DNA from 2 places in the Alkalicoccus luteus genome. Region 2 is predicted to be linked to the other one. Evidence: predicted binding sites of a transcription regulator. Region 2 holds the regulator's gene; the other holds the start of a gene.
What was found. Region 2 encodes NrdR, which represses ribonucleotide reductase genes. Its sites were predicted from a motif close to AACACNATATATNGTGTT; they were not measured.

Region 1: ACSZLD_RS15245 (vitamin B12-dependent ribonucleotide reductase) is a predicted target of NrdR. The motif match lies at 4,374-4,391, and genes of this name have one in related genera.

Annotation. Positions count from the first base shown of each region.
Region 1 is NZ_JBPZEY010000013.1:60,128-66,430, forward strand. Features, by position in the region: gene ACSZLD_RS15230 (SA1362 family protein) at 1-81, shown strand, start outside; gene ACSZLD_RS15235 (hypothetical protein) at 146-937, shown strand; gene mntR (transcriptional regulator MntR) at 1,018-1,458, opposite strand; gene ACSZLD_RS15245 (vitamin B12-dependent ribonucleotide reductase) at 1,706-4,261, opposite strand; gene lipM (lipoate--protein ligase family protein) at 4,538-5,368, opposite strand; gene ACSZLD_RS15255 (rhodanese-like domain-containing protein) at 5,501-5,875, shown strand; gene gcvPB (aminomethyl-transferring glycine dehydrogenase subunit GcvPB) at 5,936-6,303, opposite strand, start outside.
Region 2 is NZ_JBPZEY010000001.1:208,267-214,569, forward strand. Features, by position in the region: gene dnaI (primosomal protein DnaI) at 16-954, opposite strand; gene ACSZLD_RS01105 (replication initiation and membrane attachment family protein) at 958-2,340, opposite strand; gene nrdR (transcriptional regulator NrdR) at 2,399-2,866, opposite strand; gene ACSZLD_RS01115 (DUF1499 domain-containing protein) at 2,882-3,289, opposite strand; gene speD (adenosylmethionine decarboxylase) at 3,707-4,108, opposite strand; gene ACSZLD_RS01125 (glyceraldehyde-3-phosphate dehydrogenase) at 4,392-5,420, opposite strand; gene ACSZLD_RS01130 (baeRF3 domain-containing protein) at 5,812-6,303, opposite strand, start outside.

The DNA.
Region 1 (6,303 bases), on a different contig from region 2:
CTGAAAAGGCAGTCAGAGGTGAAGCTGACCGTTATTGAAGGTAAAAAGAACCCTAAGAAAAAGAGCCGGGCCTTGTTTTAATGCTTGGCTCTTTTCTTTTACACCCGATTAAGTCTGAAGTTTTTCAGGAAGCGGGGGATCAAGCTTGAGTTCCTATTTTGTCACTGTCTATTCACAGATACTCTTTGCAGTTTGGCTGATCACTGCCGGAGCGATTTTTTGGACGTTGGATAAACGATCGGGTTTTCAGCTTCTTTATCTGACGGTGCTTTCTCTGTCGCTCGGATACGTTATTCTGATGTATTTTCCATATTTGCTTTTAAGCAATGATCGCGTTCCCTTTACCCATCCTCATATTCAGGCAACGGTTACACTGTTTGCTTTTCTGCTGCCGCTGTGCAGGAGAAGAACAGAAGCAGCCCTTTGTATTGCTGCAGCTGCAGCCGTCAGCCTGATTTACCTGCTTGCAGGAGGCGTACCTGTGTTCACCGTTACCGGCGGTATACTGATTGGCGGTTTTATCAGTTATACCTTTTACCGCAGCCTTGAATGGATTGGGTCTATGCCGGATGCTTATCTATTTTCGTTCTCTATTATCCTTCCCTTCTTTTTAGCTCTTCTCTTAGCTCCTGATGATTTGTTTTTGCTGCTCCCTGGTCTGCTGCTTGGAACTGGCATAGGAGCGGTGCTGGAGCAGTATAAAGTACGGATGTTTGTTGAACAGACCCAAGCTCCAGCCAAATGGCTTGCTTCCGCTATTGGGGCAGCCGGCATTTTATTTGTTCATTTCGGCGTCCGTCCTGCTTTTGAGGGCTTCCTGATCGGTGATGTAGCGGCCGGTTTATTTCTAGGCCTGTGGATAACGATTATTCTGCCTTTTATTATGGTCGTCTCAGGTTCGTACGCTCAGTATGGACGGGGCGAAAAAATTATTTAGGGATTAATCGAGAAGGAGCACCCTATCAGCGGAAGGCTGACGGGGTGCTCCTTGTGGTTTATACGTCCTGAAGTAACGATTTACTGCTCTTCTCCGCCTTCTTCAGGGTCCTGTTTTCGCTGGGTCGCTTTCAATTCTTTGACGCGATTGTGATCTTCTTCAAAATACGTTACGAGATCCCCGATCCGGTCAATCGCTTCCCAACTGAGGTGGTGTTCAATTCCTTCCACATCACTGTAAATTCGTTTCTCATCGACACCAATAATGCGCATAAATTCCTCAAGCAGTTCATGCCGGTAGACGAGCCGTTTGCCTATCTTTTTCCCTTTGGCTGTCAGGACGAGGCCTCTGTATTTTTCGTAAACTAAATAATCCTCAGCATCAAGCTTCTGAACCATTTTTGTTACAGATGATGGATGGACGTCCAATGCATCTGCAATGTCTGATACTCTGGCATAGCCTTTTTCATCGATCAGTTGATAAATTCGTTCTAAGTAATCTTCCATACTGGGTGTAGGCATGTATGATCCTCCAGACAGCTTGCATTCATTGTGCATGTCACATTTTAGCATATGCGCTGGTCTATTTCTATGCTTTCTTGCTGCTCGGTCCATTCACAGCTTAACACTGGCGCCTTTACAGGATCGATTCTTATTGCGGCTGCGTGTGTTTCGCCCACCTCATAATATTATATTCTGTTCAAGCCCGAAAAGGACTGCGGACTCGTTCATCGAGTCCTGCAGTCCTTTTGTTACCGCAATGTGAAATTTACAACCCGCACTTTAACTGAGCGCTGCAGTTCGTGCACGTATTGCAGCCTCCGATGTCTTCTACCGTTCCCTGTCGGCAAACCGGGCACGTATCTCCAACCTCACTTCCGTAATTTACAGAAGTGGAGCGGACATCGGTAATAGTTTCAACAAGCACAACCGGCTGCTTTGTTTCATTCTGCTGCTCTCCTCCAGTGAGGTCCACTGCATAGTTGTCGTTCTCTTCTGCTTTCAGCGTAAGCACTTGTGAATCACGGCTGCCGTCAACGTAAACTGTACCGCCTTTAGCTCCGCCTTTATAGAGACGCTCATAAACAGATTTAACTTGATCTACGGTATAGCCTTTTGGTGCATTAACCGTTTTACTCAATGAGCTGTCCACCCATTTTTGAATCACACATTGAACGTCTGCATGTTCTTCAGGTGAAAGCTCCATTGACGAAACAAACCAGTCGGGCAGCTCATTCGGATCTTGTTCCGGATGTTCTTCAAGATATTTTTGCAAAATTTCTGCCTTCACTTCGATAAACTTTCCAAGTCTTCCGCTTCGGAAATAAGAGAAGGAAAAATACGGCTCCAATCCAGTAGATACTCCGACCATCGTTCCAGTAGAGCCAGTAGGTGCTACTGTTAAGAGATGAGAGTTGCGAATGCCGTGCTTCTGAATCCCCTCCAGCACGTCTAGCGGCATTTTCTTCATATAACCGGTTTCCGTGAACTTCGATCGAAGGTACTGTGTTTCATCTGCGCTGTTACTCTCAAGATAAGGAAAGCTTCCCTTTTCCTCAGCAAGTTCGATTGAGGTACGATAAGCCGTAACAGCAATCGTTTCAAAAATCTTATCAACAAGGACATTTCCTTCGTCAGAGCCATAGCGGGTCTCCGTCTTAATTAACAGATCGTGCAGCCCCATAACCCCAAGACCGACGCGTCGCTCGCCGAGCGCCTGCTTCGTGTTTTGTTCCAGGAAATAAGGAGTTGCGTCAATGACGTTGTCCTGCATGCGGACGCCGGTAGCTACTGTCTCAGCCAGTTTTTCGTAATCTACTTTCTTCGCCTCTGTGTCTGCCATTTCAGCAAGGTTTACCGCAGCCAAATTGCAAACGGAGTAAGGAGCGAGCGGCTGCTCTCCGCAAGGGTTGGTAGCAACTACTTTTTGCCCGTAGGCACTTGCATTTGTCATTTCGTTAGCATTGTCTATAAAGAAAATACCAGGTTCTGCAGAATACGTCGCACAGATATTAATGAGGTTCCAAAGCTCTTTCGCTTTAATGGTGCGGTAAGTGCGGACACCAAACCCAAGCTTTTCCCATTCACGAACATCTCCGTACTCCTGCCATTCGCGGTTATACGCCTGCATTTCCTCTGCTGAATAGTTCTCTACGTCCGGGAAACGAAGCTGGTAATCTGCATCCTGCTCAACAGCTTCCATAAACTCTTTCGTTATACAGACGGAAATGTTCGCACCAGTTAAAAATTCGGCATTGTTGACCTGATACGTTCCGCCATCCCGAAGCTTTTGTTCCGCATCACGGATTACTTTTGGATCAAAGCCTCCCTGGCCTTCAATATGCTTATAATTAATGATGCTCTGGTACATTGCCTCTTCCAGCTCTGTGAACGGCGTGAATTTCAGTTTGTCTTTAATAAGAGATGCAATTTGATCATCCTCTGTCTGCTCGAGCAGATAGCGGAGAATCCGCGGATTCTGCATTTTTGAAATAATAAACTCCAAAATATCCGGGTGCCAGTCTGCGAGCATTATCATCTGTGCTCCTCGCCTGGACCCTCCCTGCTCAACGAGATGCGTCAGCTTAGCGATATCATCGAGCCAGGATACTGAACCGGAAGACTTCCCGTTCACTCCTCTTGCAAGCGCGTTTCTTGGACGAAGCGTAGATCCATTCGTTCCCACACCTCCGCCGCGGCTCATGATTTCCATGACTTGTTTGCGGTGATCGGAAATTCCCTCTCGTGAGTCAGCTACGAAAGGCATGACATAGCAGTTAAAATACGTAACGTCTGTTTCGGAGCCTGCTCCGTAAAGAACCCGTCCTGCAGGAACAAAATTCATGTTCACGAGCTGCTGGTAGAACTTTTCAAACCATTCACTGCGCTTCTCTTCTGTTTTCTCAACGGAGGCAAGACCGCGAGCATTACGCTTAGCAATCTGTTCATAATAAAGCTCAAGCGGTTTATCGATCGTCGCTAGTGAGCGCTCAACGATGCCGGTCTTTTTCTCTTCAGGAGAATCAAGCACACCGAGGAATTCTTCTTCAACCGCAATTTTAGCGGTTCCCGCTTCCCAGTTAATGCTCGTCACAAAACCGTATCCCCGTGCTGGAAACTTTGGATCGTTCTTAACGGTCAGTACGACAAAATCTCCTGCTTTTAACGTTACTTTTTCTGTATCCTTGAACGTATAACGATCCAGCATCACCAATCTGGAAACTCCGCTTTGCTGACGGTGCATATCCGGAGCTACCGGAAATACCTGTGGAAACTGCTCAATGTCCTTATTCAGCTGATCGAGATCAATTCGTTTTTCTGACATATACGTAGTCACTGGCCTCGCTCCTTCTCGTACTTTTGATAATGCTGAGCATCATTGTCCGGGCAAAAAGAAAGGAAGCCCGGCAAGGCTCCTTATGAAATTACGTAAGCATGACGCTATATATAGTGTTTTCAGTGAAATAAGCAACTATATATAGGATATATTGCTATTCTATACCCTGGTCGTCAGCTTGTAAACGCAAAAGTTATGAAATTAATATGCCGTTTTTCGAGGAGCCGGCGGGCGCAAGGCTCTGCTCGAAAAAATAGGTATATACTAGTATTTGTAATTCCACTCATCCGACGCGTATTTACTTATAGCCAGATGGCTGACCTGCTCTTTCAGCTCTTGATTGAGCTCCCACTCTTTAAGCTGAATGCCAAGATCCTCTTCAAACCCGCGCACAAAAGCAGCCCTCATATCTTCTGGAGATGGAATGCGTTCCATGAGCTCCTCCATTGGCGTCGCTTTACTGCGGAAGCCTGCCTGCATTCTCCGGCGAATTCGTTCACTCTTAAATAAAAACATATCAAATAATTTTTCCTCATCAAACCGCCGAATAATTGATCCGTGCTGCAAAATAATTCCTTTTTGTCTCGTTTGGGCACTCCCGGCAATCTTTCGACCGTTTACAACCATCTCATACCAGGATGGTGCGTCAAAACAGACGGCGGATCGCGGTGATTTTAAATCTGCTTTTTCTTCTTCCGTCCACGGAATGGAAAATCCCGCTTCCAATCCCATGTTTTTAAATCCGAGCAGGAGACCTCCTGAAAGGACTCTGTATGCTTCGGTGATGCCGGCGGGAATACCGGGATGATCTTCCTTTACGATGATGCTGTACGTCAGCTCATCTTCGTGCAGGACAGCTCTGCCGCCTGTCGGCCTCCTGACAAGTCCTGCTTTATGCCGTTTAACAGCCTCTAGATCAATATCCCGTTCCACTCGCTGAAAATAACCGAGTGAAAGCGAGGCCGGATTCCATTCATAAAAGCGGATAACCGGAGGAATTCGCCCTTCCCGGTGCCAATCCATCAGCTTTTCATCGAGCGCCATGTTGTAGGCGGGGCCGGCCGGACCTGAATTTATGTAATACCATTGTTCCATACGAGCAACCTCCCAACCATTCTATCATACAGAAAAACAGACTGAAGAACAAAGCAGAAAGAGAAACATTGCACAAAGACCTGATAACGTTTATTATTTAGTATGGTAAACGTCATGTAAAGGGGTGTCGGAATGGAACTGTGGATACTGATTGCAGTAACCGTCTTGCTAATTGTGTTTCTCATTTTCCGTATGAAAAAACCGTCGTACCTGTCGGTTTTGACACAGGAAGAGTTCACTAAAAATTACCGAAAAGCACAGTTGATTGATGTCCGTGAAGAGCGGGAATTTAAAACCGGACATATTCTGGGTGCACGAAATATTCCGCTTTCTCAAATGAGGATGCGAAACTCAGAGATTCGGCCGGATAAGCCTGTTTATTTATACTGTCAAAACGGATCCCGATCTGTACAAGCTGCCAAGATTCTCCGCAAAAAAAGAGATGCCGAAGATCTGAACATGCTTAAAGGCGGCTTTAAAAAGTGGACAGGCAAAGTAAAAAAATAAGATTTCCCTGCAAAAAGCCTTCCGGAGGTGGTTCCCCGGAAGGCTTTTTCTTCTTTTAAATTAAACGGTTGCTTCTTCTTTCGCTTGCCAGCGCAAGATTGGCTTACGGGCTGCCTGTGTTTCATCTAAACGGCTTACGACCGTCGTATGAGGAGCCTCCTGAACAATCTCAGGATTCGTTTCTGCTTCTTTAGCAATTTGAATCATCGCATCGCAAAATTCGTCCAGTGTTTCTTTCGATTCTGTTTCAGTCGGTTCAATCATGAGGCATTCCTCGACGTTAATTGGGAAGTAAATCGTCGGCGGATGATAGCCGAAATCAAGCAACCGCTTTGCGATATCCAGCGTTCGGACGCCAAGTTTCTTTTGTCTTTTCCCTGACAATACAAACTCGTGCTTGCAATGCTGCTCATATGGCGTGTCAAAGT
Region 2 (6,303 bases):
TTCTGTCTCCATTCATCAGTCTGTCCGCCGGTTGCGGCCGCTCATGGGGATTTCATCAGTCAGGTGACGAATCCGTTCCATGATCCGCTTCGCTTTCAGTTCGTCTACCTTTTCCGCTCCGCGCGTCTGTGTGGAGGCGAAGTGCAGCTCCAGGTCGTCCAGGCTGAAATTAGAGGTGAAGACGGTAGGCAGCTTTTCCATCATGCGGAACTGCAGCAGGGAGCCGAATACTTCGTCCCGCACCCAAGGCGTCATCGTCTCTGCGCCGATGTCATCGAGAATCAGCACGCTGGCCCGTTTCACGTTATCGAGTTTATCCTGATAGGATCCGTCAGCAATTCCGCTTTTCAGCTCCCGTAAAAAGTCAGGTGTGTAAACGAGCATTGTTTCTACTTCCTGGTCAGCAAACTCGTTGGCGATCGCACTGACCAAAAACGTTTTTCCGACCCCGAATGGACCGTGGATGTAAAGACCTTTAGCCGTTTCCCCAGGTACTGTGTTGGTACAAAACGCCAGCGCTTTGACGTAGGCGTCTGTTCTGGTTTCCGTATCTGACTCAAAGTCATCGAACGTCACAGTCAGCATATCCTTCGGCAGGTAAAGACTCTTCATAAATGATTCGTGTCTTTTCCGTTCGTCGTCCCGCCTCTTTAGCGGGCACGTCTGATAGGAAAGATGAATGCGCCCGCGCACTGCATCGAGCTGCGGCTGATAGCCCTGCATCACATTCGGACAGGCGGCAAGTCCAGGACAGTGATCGCAGTTGTGCCACTGTTCTTTATACTGATACAGGTCGTTCAGACCGCTTTCAACAGCTTCGCGGCCAATCTCCGGATGCTCGTTTAAGAATGCCGCCACTCTGCTGTCTGCTGTCACTTCCCGCGTCAGCTTGTTCAGCCGCTCCTGAATCCGTCCGTCACCAAACCGGCGCAGCGACTGGTTAATCGGGTCCATCGCTTATCCTCCTCTCTTTTCTTTTTTCTCGCGCAGCAGCGCTTTGTATTTTTCCGCTTCCTGCCTGGCCCGCTGCAGAGACTGCTCATCCTGCTTTTTTTCTTCCTGGGGCTCCTGCATCCACTTCGGGAGAGGCTGCTTGACCTGTTTTCCCTGCGGCTGCTTCTGCTTTTGTTCATAATTCTTTCTGCCTTCATGCTCCTGCTTGGCCAGTGCCATCGCATCCGCGACAGTCTTTACTTTTTTACGCTTCCACTGGGTCGCGATTTTAAAAGCGAGCCCTTTCGCCAGATTGCCGTTGTTGACGATATACAAATAGTCGATTAAAACATTCACAACGCCTGCCGGAAGTCCGTAATCGGCCATCAGCTCTTCGATAATATCTACGTCGCCCGGGAACACTTTTGCCCCGTCGCTCAAGGCATGCAGGTATTCAAGAGGCGATGTCGTTTCAAAGTACTGAATCTGCCGCTCTTCGTCAGTAGCAGGCTTCTTTTGCACGGTGCGCAGCTGCGGCGGCTGGCTGCGCATGCCAAGCATCGGCGGTTTGCCGTTTTCCTGCAGACGGTATCGCCTTTTAGCGGCCTCACGCAGCTCCTTTACGTCGAGATGATCGGTGTGAAGCATCGCATCCTGAATTAAATAAGCAATTTCTTCCGCGCTGTACCGGTATAAAAACGCAATTTGACGAATACACGTTTCATTGATTTCGGTGTACAGCTCCTCCCGTTTAACGAACGGAGGCAGATAAGCTGCAATTTCTTCGAGCGTCAGCTCCTCACTGCCAAAACTGAAGGAGGCTTCGTCGCCGCTCCCCTGCAGGATCGAGGCAGACGAGACAGCGTCGGCCATTTCCCCGGACGTACTTCGCATTTCAGACGGATGGATCGAAGTGAATACTTCATCGAATCCTTGCGTCACTTTTTCAAAGCCGCTTTTATCTGATTTATGTACGGAAAAGGATTCCCGGAGTCTGCGGTATCGTTCACGGCTGCCTATTCGATTGTACAAATACACGCTCAGTAAATCGTCCGCAAAAAAGTCGGCAGGCGAAAGCGGCTGCTTGAGCTCATATAAATACACGCTGTCTCCGTCTTCCTGCTTTTTAAATGTGTCGAGCAGCCCCATTGCTTCGAGCTTTCTCCGTTCATCTGCCAGCATCGGCAGCGGCTGTCCGGTATGCGTCATCCACTGTTTATGCGTGCCCCGGATGGAGAGGTCCGCACTCATGCTGATCTCTGATGCGAGCATCATATACAGGCTGTAAGCGACTGGTCCGATAAGCGGCTGATATAAAAGTGTCAGCGAGCGGACACGTTCGTCCGGCACCGCTGCGGACATGACGGCGGTAAATGGTGTTGCGGGCTGTATGTCCTGCCAGCGCATGTCGTCATCCCTCCATAGAAAAGAGCCGCCCCGAAACAGACTGGGGCAGCCCCGGTAGTTACGATCGTTTGTTTTCCCGGTTGATCAGATCCTTCAATTCGTCAACAAATACATTAATATCTTTAAACTGTCTGTAGACAGATGCAAATCGCACGTAAGCTACATCGTCGATATCAGCTAAATGCTGCATGACGTATTCACCAATATCGTTGCTGCTTATTTCCGATGCGCTTCGGTTCCGCATCTCTTTTTCCACTTCCGTCGTCAGCTGCTCCAAACGCTCGAGCGGAATCGGCCGCTTTTCACATGCCCGCACCAGACCGCGAAGCAGCTTTTCACGGCTGAACTCTTCCCGGTTGCCGTCTTTCTTTACCACAATCAGAGGCGTTTTCTCAACGCGCTCGAAAGTTGTATAGCGGTAGCCGCACGCTTCACACTCCCGGCGGCGCCGGATCGCTCTTCCTTCGTCGCTCGGTCTAGAATCTAATACCTTTGTTCCGTTATGAGAACAGTGCGGACATATCATTGCGGACACCTCACTTTATCTGCTCAGTTCATCTCCGAGTGCCGTACCGACGAACGTCAGCCTGCTGTTCAGCTCTTTGTAGAGGCTTCGCACCATCTTGGCGCTGCTTCCGAAGTCTGTAAACAGGACGGTATCCGTATTCACAGCAAAATCAACCGCAGTACGGTACGGACGTACCATGATGACCGTTATGACGATAAATTGCTTTTTTCCAGACGTCGTATTGACGATAATTTCCCCATGCTCTTCTGATACGGAACTGACCGTGTACCCCTGCTTCTGGGAAAACATTGTCTGAAGCTCCGCCATCACTTTATCTTTCATGGCTTTATAGTAATGGGTTTGCAGCGTTTCGTCCGGATGTTTTTCGTTTGTTTCTGTTCTGGTACTGAATGCTTTTTGCAACGTTTGTTTGATTCCCATTTATATGCACCTCGCCTTCTCTAAGAATAGCAAGAAACGGCCGCTGATTCAATCGAATATGACAGACCGGTCAAAACGCATTGCTTGGAATCAAAGACTGAGCATCGGATGGAATCAGCAGGAAAATGGTGGAACGAGTCGATCCTCAGCATTCCTTCATCTGGAAATTTCCGGCGCTGTAAAGTGAGATGCGTATATACCCCTGCCGACATCAGAGGACCTCGGCTCAGAACGAAGTGAAGATCCATCGCTTCCAACGAAAGAAAGAAGCAGCTAGCTGAGCCTGTTCTCTCCAGAAAGCGAGTATCCGCAAATACAGGCAGATGCAAAATAATTTACCTGAAAGGACGTGATCACCACCCTGAAAAAACCGCTCCGGCTGATCTGCCGGAGCGGTTTTAAAACGATAATGCTATTTTACGAAGAAGTGCTGCTGTATGAGCCTTCCCCTGATTTCTGCATGACTTCAATCGGTCCAATACCTCGTGGTACCTCAACTACTTCTGATCGTCCAGCACCAAGTGCGTTCGCAATAAAATCGGCTGCCACGTTCGGGTCGATCCGGTCTCCGCACGTATATACGTCAATACTTGCATACCCATGTTCCGGAAAACTGTGAATCGTCAAATGCGACTCGCTGATAATCACCACACCGCTGACACCCTGCGGTGCGAACTTATGAAAAGCGACCTCTCTAACTTCTGCGCCTGCTTCAAGTGCGGCGTCAACGAAGGTTCGTTCAATAAATGCCATATCATTAAGCTTGTCGATGTTGCACTTCCATAGTTCTGCAATTACATGTCTTCCCATTGTATCCATTGCAAAATCCCCCTTCTTCAGTTTCAAAGCTGTTTGTCGATCACTTAATCCGGGATTACTGGGGGGAAAGTTAGTCCGGTGAGGTCCTAACCCTTTAATAATCAGGCTAAGCGAAGTTTACGAGAGTTAGTATACGTTTTTTACAACAATAATGCAATCATTTTTTACCGTATCTTCCAGCTGTATTAAGCTGATTATGCCGGGCAATTCACTCTGTTTTTAGCCGTTCATAGCGAAAGCCGTCCTCCGGAATGTTCCGGAAGACGGCCGTCATGTTGACCGATCAGGATGCGTATGTGCTGCGGTCGGCATTTAAGTAGCTGCCGACGTGGTAAACAAGGTCGAGCAGACGGCAGGAGTAGCCCCACTCGTTATCGTACCAGGCAAGTACCTTTACCTGACGATCGTTCACGACCATAGTGGACTGTCCGTCGATGATAGCAGAGCGTGCGTCGCCGTTAAAATCAACGGAAACGAGCGGATCATCCGTGTAGCCGATAATGCCGGCCATGCCGTTCATCCCGGATTCACGAAGAATGTGGTTTACTTCTTCCACCGACGTATCGCGGCCGACATCGACGACGAGGTCAACGAGCGATACGTTTGGAGTCGGAACCCGCAGAGCAAGTCCGTGAAGCTTTCCTTCCATTTCCGGAAGCACAGACGAAATTGCCTTTGCTGCTCCGGTTGTAGTCGGTATGATCGACTGGCCGCATGCACGTGCACGGCGCAGATCTTTGTGCGGATTATCAATATTTCGCTGGTCTCCTGTGTAGGAATGAACCGTTGTCATCATTCCGGACACAATGTCGAGCTCATCATGCAGCACTTTGACGACAGGTGCCAGGCAGTTCGTTGTGCAGGAAGCATTAGAAAGGACATGATGGTTTGTGTGATCGTAGTCTTCTTCATTAACGCCGTATACGATGGTCACATCTTCATTTTTACCTGGCGCCGTGATAATCACCTTTTTTGCCCCTGCTTCCAGGTGCTTTTCCGCTTCTTTCTTTTCGCGGAACTTGCCTGTTGCTTCCAGTACAATATCGATACCAAGCTCTCTCCACGGCAGCTCAAGCGGGTCACGGGAATTAACCAGTTCTACCTGCTTCCCGTCTACTACCAGCTTTCCGTCGACAGCTTCCACGCGCTTTTTAAATGTCCCGTGTACTGTATCATAGTTTACGAGGTGGGCTAGCGTCTCCGCCGGATACCCTGCGTTCACAGCCGCGATTTCCACCTTTTCATCCATCATCGCCTTGCGAAACACCATCCGTCCAATTCTGCCAAACCCATTAATTGCTACTCGTATCATATAATACCCCTCCCAAGCTAATGTGCTATATTATATAAGCGTTTTCATGGATATAGTATAGCACATTAGTCAAAAAAGATACTATCTATTTTTGTAAATTACAAAAGATTTCCTTCCTTTAAGGCAAGGGGCACGTATACTTGGCGCTCCCTTCCTTTCATCATTCTATTGTGCTGAACGGAAGCGAGGAGATAGATGGATAAGCGGACGAATGAAGCCGTCATGGAATAATGAATTTGGATGACTTCTGCTGCTATGGCTGCTGCTAAGTTCCTTCGATGCAGCCTGTATGAGAGGATGCCAAAAAAACACCGTCCATACGACGTTGGCACGTTGACCAGTTTGTATAGACGGTGTCTTTGTCATTGTAGTCATCCCAAAGCATGAAGTGCTATCGAAATACAGCAGCTGCCCCGGTATCAGCCGGCATCCGTTCCTGCGGCAGCACCACAAGCGGGACGTTACGCCGAAAGGCAAGCTCTGTTAAATCTCCTAAAATATCGCCTGTCTGTCGCTCTTCTGGTTTAGCTCCAATCACTTCTCCAGTTGTTTCTTCAATATGGCCGGGAACGTTTTTCCCATCCTCTATAAGCAGATGGGCCAGCCGGTTTTCCGTTAAGGCCAGTGCAATCTCTTCCAATCGGGAGGAGCCTTTGCCATTTGCCCGTGCTGACTCGAAAGCATCGACCGCTTTTTTCGTTTTTTCTAAATAAACCGGCTCTATACGCTGCCAAGCAAGCTTGGTCAATTCGTCCATTTCCACCGAACTGACATCCCGTTTGATGCCTGATTTCATCAGAAACGTATTGCTGCTTACTTTATGGAACAGCCCGTGGTGCTCCTTTACAGCAACAAGTATGAGCTGGAGCTTTGATATATTCGA